4 regions of the Desulfocurvus vexinensis DSM 17965 genome follow, and region 3 is predicted to be linked to each of the others. Evidence: predicted binding sites of a transcription regulator. Region 3 holds the regulator's gene; each other region holds the start of a gene.
The links. Region 3 encodes sigma-54, which starts transcription at its own class of promoters, with help from an activator protein. Its sites were predicted from a motif close to CTGGCACGGNNNNTGCTT; they were not measured.
Positions count from the first base shown of each region.

Region 1: the regulator sigma-54 is predicted to act here: its motif matches at 1,169-1,186, upstream of G495_RS0111470 (DVU0150 family protein).
Region 2: the regulator sigma-54 is predicted to act here: its motif matches at 1,291-1,308, upstream of G495_RS0100490 (periplasmic heavy metal sensor).
Region 4: the regulator sigma-54 is predicted to act here: its motif matches at 893-910, upstream of G495_RS20625 (VgrG-related protein).

Region 1 is NZ_JAEX01000017.1:32,091-34,289, forward strand. Features, by position in the region: gene G495_RS0111465 (sigma-54-dependent transcriptional regulator) at 1-1,073, opposite strand, end outside; gene G495_RS0111470 (DVU0150 family protein) at 1,276-1,575, shown strand; gene G495_RS0111475 (sulfite exporter TauE/SafE family protein) at 1,593-2,199, shown strand, end outside.
Region 2 is NZ_JAEX01000001.1:113,390-115,588, forward strand. Features, by position in the region: gene G495_RS0100485 (glycosyltransferase family 4 protein) at 1-1,058, shown strand, start outside; gene G495_RS0100490 (periplasmic heavy metal sensor) at 1,392-1,874, shown strand; gene G495_RS16830 (periplasmic heavy metal sensor) at 2,196-2,199, shown strand, end outside.
Region 3 is NZ_JAEX01000005.1:221,744-223,942, forward strand. Features, by position in the region: gene lptB (LPS export ABC transporter ATP-binding protein) at 1-145, shown strand, start outside; gene rpoN (RNA polymerase factor sigma-54) at 349-1,803, shown strand; gene hpf (ribosome hibernation-promoting factor, HPF/YfiA family) at 1,912-2,199, shown strand, end outside.
Region 4 is NZ_KI912582.1:24,440-26,638, forward strand. Features, by position in the region: gene G495_RS19535 (YhjD/YihY/BrkB family envelope integrity protein) at 1-223, opposite strand, end outside; gene G495_RS0114710 (HDIG domain-containing metalloprotein) at 243-797, opposite strand; gene G495_RS20625 (VgrG-related protein) at 987-2,199, shown strand, end outside.

The sequences.
Region 1 (2,199 bases), on a different contig from region 3:
ATCAGGCCCCAGTAGACCTGACGTTCGCGCCCGGGGGCCGGGGTGAAATACACCGGCGCGTAGGCCAGCGAGTAGGTCCTGGAGCCGCTGGACCGCCCGCCGCCCACATGCAGCAGCCCGGCCTGGCCCTCGCGCACGGCGTTCACGGCCAGCCAGTATTCCGCGTTGGCCGTGTCGGGGCGGAAGGCAACGTCCAACCCGGGCCGGCCCAGGGTGCCGTCCATCCCGGCCCGGGGCAGGTAGGTGGACAGGGCCTGGCTGCCCCGCTCCACGTCCTCGGACTGGAAGAGCATCCAGCCCTCGGGGTCGAACACGTAGGTGAAGCGCACCTCGTCGCTGCGCGGAAACGCCCACAGGGGCGAGCGCGGCGAATTGTACAGCGAGAGGATGTCCCGCAGGAAGCGCACGTCCACCCCCAGCACCACGTAGCCCGGGCGGCCGTCGCCATCGGGGTCCACGGGCGTGGCCAGGCGCACCACGTGCGCGGCCACGCGCCTGCTGGCGTTGCCGGGCACCGGGCTGGGGTGTTCGGCGTACAGCACCTGGGTCAGCAGCACCTCGCCGGGCGCCAGGCCCTGCGCCTCGGTGAACACCGCGAAGGGATCGGGCTGCACCGCGCCCAGGCGCCCGTCAGGCACCTGAAAAACCTCCCCGTCCTCGACGACGAACAGCGTGTGTCCCGTATCGTCGGGCGAGAGGTAGGCCAACTCGCGGTAGCCCACCCCTCCGGCGGCGGTCTTTCGCGCAAGAAAATCGCGCAAGGCCTCCGGGTCACCCGCGTCTTGCGCGATATAAAGCAGGTCCTTGCGACATGCGTCGAGGAAGGAGGACAGGTGGTGGGCCACGGCCTTGGTCTGCACGCGCACGTTCCGGTCCAGGGCGATGTCGATGTATTGGCAGGAGACGCGGTAGCCCACGTAGCCCGAAACCAGCAGAATAAGCACCACCAGAGGCAGCAGCACCCGCAGCAGGCGGGTGCGCAGGCTGCGGGCCGTCCCCTTGCGGGGCGACGCGCTGCGGGAAAGGAAGGGAAAGCCGCCCTGGTACAGCCGTGGCCGATCGCTTTTCTGCATCACTGGTGCCCCCGATCACGCATGACATTCCTACAAACGGGCCGATTGCGCAAGGGCGAAATGCAATAGCCATGCCCCGTCGGCGGAAATCGCCATTGGCACATGCCTTGCTCAGGCCAGGCGAACACGGATCGGGCAACACCAGGGCAGCGACCGCAGGTGGCCGCGCCTGCCCCCGGGAGCCCGCCCCAAGGAGGAACCAATGACCAGGAAATTGATGCTCCTTTTCGCCGGGCTGCTGGCCCTGGACGCCATGCTCGCCCGCCTGGCCAGCGCCGCTGGCGGAAAGGCCAGCGACCTGGTGATCGTGGCCGACACCAGGGTGCTGGACAACCCCATCCTGTTGTATTTCGCCAACCTCTACAACACGAACATCGTGCTGTTCGCGGTCTGGACCGTGGTGCTCACGGCGGCCTACGGCTGCCTGCTCGGCGTGCTCATGGACAAGCTCATGGGCATGACCGGGCTCGACCTCACCTCGCGCAAGATCGTGGAACACTAGGTATAGGAGGCTGCGGCATGGACTTCTTGGCCGACTCGACTTGGTTGTATATGTACATGCCCATCGCGGGCGTGCACATCTTCTGGCCCGGGCTGGTGCTCATCGGATTCTCGGTGGGCGTCATCGGGGGCTTTTTCGGCATGGGCGGGGCCTGGATGGTCACCCCCGGCCTGAACATCCTGGGCTTCCCCATGGCCTTCGCCATCGGCACGGACATCGCCCACATTGCCGGAAAATCCATGGTCTCGACCATGCGCCATTCGAAGTTCGGCAACGTGGATTACAAGCTCGGCATCGTCATGCTCGTGGGCACCATGGTCGGCATCGAAATCGGCGCCCAGCTCGTCATGTGGCTGGAGCGGCTGGGGCAGATCGGGCCGGTGGTGCGCTGGGTATACGTGGGCTTTTTGGCCTTCATCGCCTGGATGGTTTTCTACGACTATGCCAAGGCCGTCTCCAACAAGAAAAAGGGGCTGGGCGGCGCCCACGGCACCGAAGGCGTGACTTGGTACAAGGCCCTGCACCGGATCAACATCCCGCCCATGGTCCACTTCAAAGCGTCGGGCTTCACCTGCTCGGCCTGGCTGCCGATCATGGTCAGCCTGGTCACGGGCATCCTGGCGG
Region 2 (2,199 bases), on a different contig from region 3:
CCGGGCTGGACCGCGCCCAGTTCGCCTCCCATGTGGTGACCCTGCTGGACGAGGGGCCCCTGGCGGAGCGCGTGCGCGCGGCGGGCGTGCCCGTGGACAGCCTGGGCCTGGCGCGCGGCGCGGTGGACCCCAGGGCCCTGTGGCGCCTGGCGCGCCTGCTGCGCCGGGTGCGGCCCCAGGTGGTGCAGACCTGGCTCTACCACGCCGACCTGCTGGGGCTCGTGGCCGCGCGGCTGGCGGGCACGGGCCGGGTGGTTTGGAACCTGCGCTGCTCGAACATGGATTTTTCGCATTCCGGGCGCCTGACGCGCTGCACCGTGGCGGCCTGCGCCCGGCTCTCGCGCCTGCCCGAGGCCGTGGTGGCCAACTCGCGCGTGGCCGTGGACGTGCACCGCGCCCTGGGCTACCGCCCCCGGCGGGTGGAGGTCATCCCCAACGGCTTCGACCTGGAGCGCTTCGCCCCCGACCCGGCGGCGCGCGAGGCCGTGCGCGCCGGGCTGGGTGTGCCCGCGCAGGCGCCTCTGGTGGGCATGGCCGCACGCTTCGACCCCCAGAAGGACCACGCGACCTTCCTGCGCGCGGCCAGCGCCGTGGCCCAGGCGCGGCCCGACGCGCACTTCTCCCTGCTTGGCGACGGCACCGGCCCGGACGGCGCCGGGCTCACGGCCCTGGTGCGCGAGGCGGCCCCGGGGCTGCGCCTGCACCGCCTGGGGCGGCGCGACGACGTGGCCCGCGTGCTGGCGGGCCTGGACGTGGCCGTGCTGTCCTCGGCCTACGGCGAAGGGTTCCCCAACGTGGTGGGCGAGGCCATGGCCTGCGCCGTGCCCTGCGTGGTCACCGACACCGGCGACAGCGCCGAGGTGGTCGGCGGCACGGGCCGCGTGGTGCCCCCGCGCGACGCCCAGGCCCTGGCCGGGGCCGTGCTCGGGCTGCTGGCCCTGCCCGCCGGAGAGCGCCAGGCCCTGGGCCAGGCCGCGCGCCAGCGCGTGGGCGAGCGGTTCTCCCTGCCCGCCGTGGTCCGTCAATACGCCGCCCTGTACCGCCTCGTGGCGGGCTGAGGCCTGGCCTCCGGCCCTTCCCCCCGTTCCGCTCCCGCTTCCCCCCCTCTGGCGCGGCGTTGTGCCCCGGGCCGCCCCGTGCGTGGCGCCGGGGCCGCACGCGCTCCCTGTGCAATGGTCTGCACAGCATGTGCAAGCCGATGTGCGTGGCGATTCACAACGCCCTGGGTGGACCGCAGGGGGAGGAGGGGGCGTGCGCTATTATCATCATGCAATAATTGGAAATAATGTGTTGGCATGGTCTATGCTTAAGGGCAGGCAACGGGGCGGCCTGTCCGCCCTCCGGGAACACAAGGCGCGGCGCTGGCCCGCCACAACAGCATGGAGGATACCATGACCAGACGAATCACCGGAATTTTTGCCATGGGTGCCCTGGTGGCGCTGGCGGCCCTGATTTTCAATCCCGCGGCCATGGCCGCGAACCACGGGCAGGGCCATGGGCAGGGCGCTCATGCCGGGGCCCAGATGGGCGGCTGCTCCGGCTGGGGCGGCGCCGCGCTGACCCCCGAGCAGCAGGAAAAGGCCCAGGCCCTGTTCACCGAATTCCAGCAGAAGACCGCCACCCTGCACCGCGAGCTGTACGCCAAGCAGGCCATGCTCAACGCCGAGCTGGTGGCCCTGACCCCGGACTCCAAGCGCGTGGACGCCCTGGTGGCCGAGGTCAGCGACCTGCGCACCAAGCTGTTCACCGAGCGCGTGGCCCTGCGCAAGGCCATGACCGAGGCCGGGCTGCCCGCCATGGGCGGCATGGGCATGGGCATGGGCGGCAAGCACGGCGGCATGCGCGGCGGCGGCATGATGATGGGTTGCAACTGACCGCTTCGGCAGATGACATAGACAAGATCCTCCCTCCTCCTTCCCACCCTCACCCCAACCCCCTTGCCGCAGGCCCCTCCCCCCCCGGAGGGGCCTGCCTCCTTTTGCAGCCCGGTCCGGGATGTGCAAACGGGCTCCTGGTGAAACGCCTTGCACAAAGCGGGCGGATGTGCTGTGCTGGCCTTTGCACATGCAGGCCCGCAGGGCTGGATGCATCTTCGCATTTGTTTGGAATAATTGAATATCACCTTTGGCACGGCGCATGCTAAGTCAAGGGTGCCATCACGAATGCAACGCTGTATTCCAGCAAGGAGTAGACGCATGT
Region 3 (2,199 bases):
CCATAACGTGCGGGAAACACTGCGCATCTGCGACCGGGCCTATCTGGTCTACGAGGGCCGGGTCATCCTTTCGGGCACGCCCGTGGAGATTTGCGAGAACCCCCAGGCCCGCCAGGTCTACCTGGGCGAGGCCTTCAGCCTCTAATCTTGCGCAGTTCCTGCGCTTCCTTGCCTATACAAAATCCTTGCCATTTGAGTTGCAAGGCCTGTGCGTCTGTGGCATGGTCTGGCCGTGTCGCGCAAGGCAGGCCCCGCCGGACGGGGGCTTTTGGCCGCTCCGGCGGATAAGGCGCCCCTGCGGGCGCCCCGGGGCCCGGCACATCCAGCACCTGAACACGACGGGCAACGATGGGACTTGAACTCAGACAGCAGATGAAGCTTTCGCAGCAGCTGGTGATGACGCCCCAGCTGCAGCAGGCCATCAAGCTGCTTCAGCTTTCCCGCCTCGAACTGCTGGACGTGGTCCAGCAGGAGCTGCTCGAAAATCCCCTGCTGGATGAAAAGGCCGAGGAAGCCTTCGAGGACACCGCCGAGCGCGACGGCAAGGACGCCTTCGAGGCCGCCGCCGAGCCCGAGCGCCCGGCCCAGGGCGACGAGGCCGTGGAGCGCGATATTGCGCGCGATGCGGACTGGGAGAACTACCTGGGCGAGTTTTCCAGCTCGTCGCGCCAGGCGCTGATGCGCGAGTCCGAGGTGCCCGAGGAGGGCATGGCCTACGACGCCCGCCTGTCGGTGAAGCCCTCGCTGGAAAGCCACCTGGAGTGGCAGATCCGCCTGTCGGATTTCAGCCCCCGGGACGTGGCCATCAGCGAGGTGGTCATCGGCAACCTGGACTCGCACGGCTACCTGCAGGCCAGCAGCGAGGAGATCGCCGCCATGGCCGGGGCCAGCACGGCCCAGGTGGAGGCCGTGGTGCGGCGCATCCAGCGGCTGGACCCGGTGGGCGTTGCCGCGCGCGACCCGCGCGAATGCCTGCTGGTGCAGATCGAAGTCCTGGGCTACGACGACCCCATTCTCATCGAGCTGGTCAGCGAACACCTGGAAGACCTGGAGAAGGGCCGCTTCAAGCCCGTGGCCCGCAAGTTCCGCCTGACCATGGACCAGCTCAAGGAATACCTCGACCTGCTCCAGACCCTGGACCCCATGCCCGGCTCCAGCTACGGCGGCGGGGAGCCGCAGTACGTCAGCCCCGACGTGTACGTCTACGAGTACGACGGCGATTTCGTCATCGTGCTCAACGAGGAGGGCCTGCCCCGGCTCCAGCTCAATTCCTTCTACATGGACGGGCTGTTGGCCAAGAACTCCAAGGACAAGGAGTACGTGCAGGAGAAGATGCGCTCGGCGGTGTGGCTGATGAAGAGCCTGTTCCAGCGCCAGCGCACGCTCTACAAGGTGGTGGAGAGCATCGTGCGCTTCCAGGACGGCTTCTTCCGCCGCGGGGTCACGGCCCTCAAGCCGCTGATTCTCAAGGACATCGCCGACGACATCGAGATGCACGAGTCCACCATCAGCCGCATCACCACCAGCAAGTATGTGGCCACGCCCCACGGCGTGTTCGAGCTGAAGTTCTTCTTCAACAGCGCCCTGGAAATGGACGACGGCTCCCAGGTGGGCTCGGAGTCGGTCAAGGCGCTCATCAAGCAGCTCATCAGTGGCGAGGACCCGCGCCACCCCCTGTCCGACGAAAAGATCGCCGACCACCTGAAGGACACCCTCAAGGTCAACATCGCCCGGCGCACGGTGGCCAAATACCGCACGGCCCTGGGCGTCCGCTCCTCCTCCAAGCGCAAGCAGGTTTTTTGATCCCGCGCCGACTAGCCCTTTATTTCGGCCCGGTTTCGCTCTACACTGGAATTGGCGGAAACCCGCCCGACCAGTGCCGTTGTGTCACCCAAGACAGGAGGACAGCCCATGCAGATCAATTTCAACTTCAAGAACTTCGAACCCTCCGACCACCTCAGGAAGTACGCCACCGCGCGGTTCGAGAAGTTGATCAAGTACGCTGGCACCGACAACGCCGAACTGCAAATCAACCTGTCCGTGGAGAAGTTCCGCCAGAAGGCGGACGTGGTGCTCACCTGGGACGACAACAACCTCTCGGCCTTCGAGGAGTCCGAGGACATGTACAGCACCATCGACCTGGTGCTGGACAAGATGGACGCCCAGGTGCGCAAGATCCGCGAGAAGGCCAAGGACAAG
Region 4 (2,199 bases), on a different contig from region 3:
GGATGCCGAAGCCCTTGGAGATGGAAAAGGCCACGGCCAGCAGCGGCACCAGGGACAGGGCCGTGGTGAAGGCCAGGGCCGAGGCCCACAGCAGGCATTGGTCGGCCACGAAGCCGTGCCCGACCATGGCCGCCCAGCGCGCGGCGCGCAGGGCCAGGGCCCGGGCGGCGGCCCGGCGGCCCGGCGCGCCGGGCGGCGCTTGGTGTGGCGGCGTCGGCTTCATGGCGCGCTCCTTGCCGGGCTCAGGCCAGGCCCGTCTCGGCGGCCACCGTGGCCATGGCCGGGATGGCCAGCAGGAAGAAGTCGTCCAGGGTCAGGCCCAGGCGCTCGCATTCGCGGATGCGCTCGCGGCTGACGGCGGCGGCGAAGGCTTTGTCCTTCATCTTCTTTTTTAGGCTCTTGGGCTCCATGCCCTGCATGCGCGTGGGCCGCACCAGGGCGGCGGCGCTGATGAGCCCGGTGGCGCTTTCGGCGGCGCGCAGGGCGAAGTCGAAGGGGCTGGCCGCGGCCACGCCGGTGCATTCCTCGTTGTGGGCGACGATGGCGCGCAGGGCGTCGTCGGGCATCCGCCCGGTGAGCAGGGCGGCGGCCTCCAGGCCGTGGCGGGCGGGAGTGTCGCGGGTGGCGGGGTAGTCCAGGTCGTGCAGCAGGCCGGTGACGCCCCACAGTTCGGGGTCGTGACCCAGGCGCAGGGCCAGGGCGCGCATGATGGCCTCGGTCTGCACGGCGTGGTGAACCAGGTGCGGTTCGGGGCCTTGGGCTTTGACCAGCGCCAGCGCCTCGTCGCGGGTGAGCATCCGGAGTGTCCTCCCTGCTGGGGGTTGCGGGTTGCGGCCAGTATAAGCATCGCCGGGAAAAGGGCAAATGCTTTGCGTTCCGGGGCCCTGGCGGCGGGGCACGCTTCTTGCTCATCCCCCTGCGGCGCGGGCGTCCCTGTCGGGAACCCGACGCCGCAACCGCAGCCGGATACGGAACGAGCGATGGCCGTGAACCCCCTGCATTTCACCCAGCCCGTGGCGGGCATCAGCGAAACACTGGACCGTTCGGGCGCCGGATTTGGCGGCGCCGGATTGCCCGGGGCCGGTGCCCAGGCCCTGCCTGGCGCGGCCCTGCGTTTTGCCGGGGCCCTGCGCCAGGCCCTGGAGAGCGGCGGGCCCGAGGCCCTGGACCAGATGGCCCAGGCGGGCATGGGCGCGCAGTTCATGACGCTCATGGAGGGCGGCGAGGGCGCCGGGCAGGCCCAGGGCCTTTCGGACATGCACGCGCTGCTCGACGCCCTGGAGGGCACGGGCCAGGGCGACGGCGCGGGCTTTGCGGGGCTTTCCGGCGGCACCGTTCCCGGCGGCAAAGGGGTGCAGGCCCTGATCCGCGCCCTGAGCGCGGGCGGGCTGTCGCCCGTGGCCGGAACCCAGGACGCGGCGGCGGCCCCCGGCCCCTGGGGCGCCCAGGGCCCGGAGCGCGCCGACGGTCTGCGCCGGGTGGGCGCCAGCCAGGGCCCGGCGGGCGGGCTGGCCCCCGGCGCCCGCGTGGGTGCGCCCGCCGCGCAGCCTGCGGCGGCATCCGAGGCCCCGGCCCGCGAGGCCGAAGCCGCGGGCGCGGCCCGTACCGCCAGGGCCCACCGGGCCTACGGCAAGGCCGCCGCGCCGGGCGCCTCGGGGGTGGACATCCTCGGGCTGCTCTCGGCCCGCTTCGAGTCGGGCGGCGACATCGGGGCCGTGGGCTACGACCGCGTGGGCGGCACCTCCTACGGCAGCTACCAGATTTCCTCGCGCGCCGGGACGTTCACGCGCTTCCTCGAATTCCTGGACAGCGCCGCGCCGGACATCGCCGGGCGCCTGCGCAAGGCCGGGCCCGCCAACACGGGCAGCACCCGGGGCGCCATGCCCGAGACCTGGAAGGCCGTGGCCCGCGAGGAGCCCGAGCGCTTCTCCCGCCTCCAGCACGAATTCATCAGCCAGACCCATTACCTGCCCGCCCTGCGCAAGATCACCGACCTGACGGGGGTGGACCTCTCCGGGCGCCACCAGGCCATCGCCCAGGTGCTGTGGAGCACCGCCGTGCAGCACGGGGCCAGCGGCTCGGCGCGCATCTTCTCCGCCGCCCTGGATGCCCTGGGCGGCATGGCCCAGGGGCCGGACTTCGAGCGCGGGCTGATCCGCGAGGTCTACGCCCGGCGCGCGGGCCGCTTCGGCTCGTCGG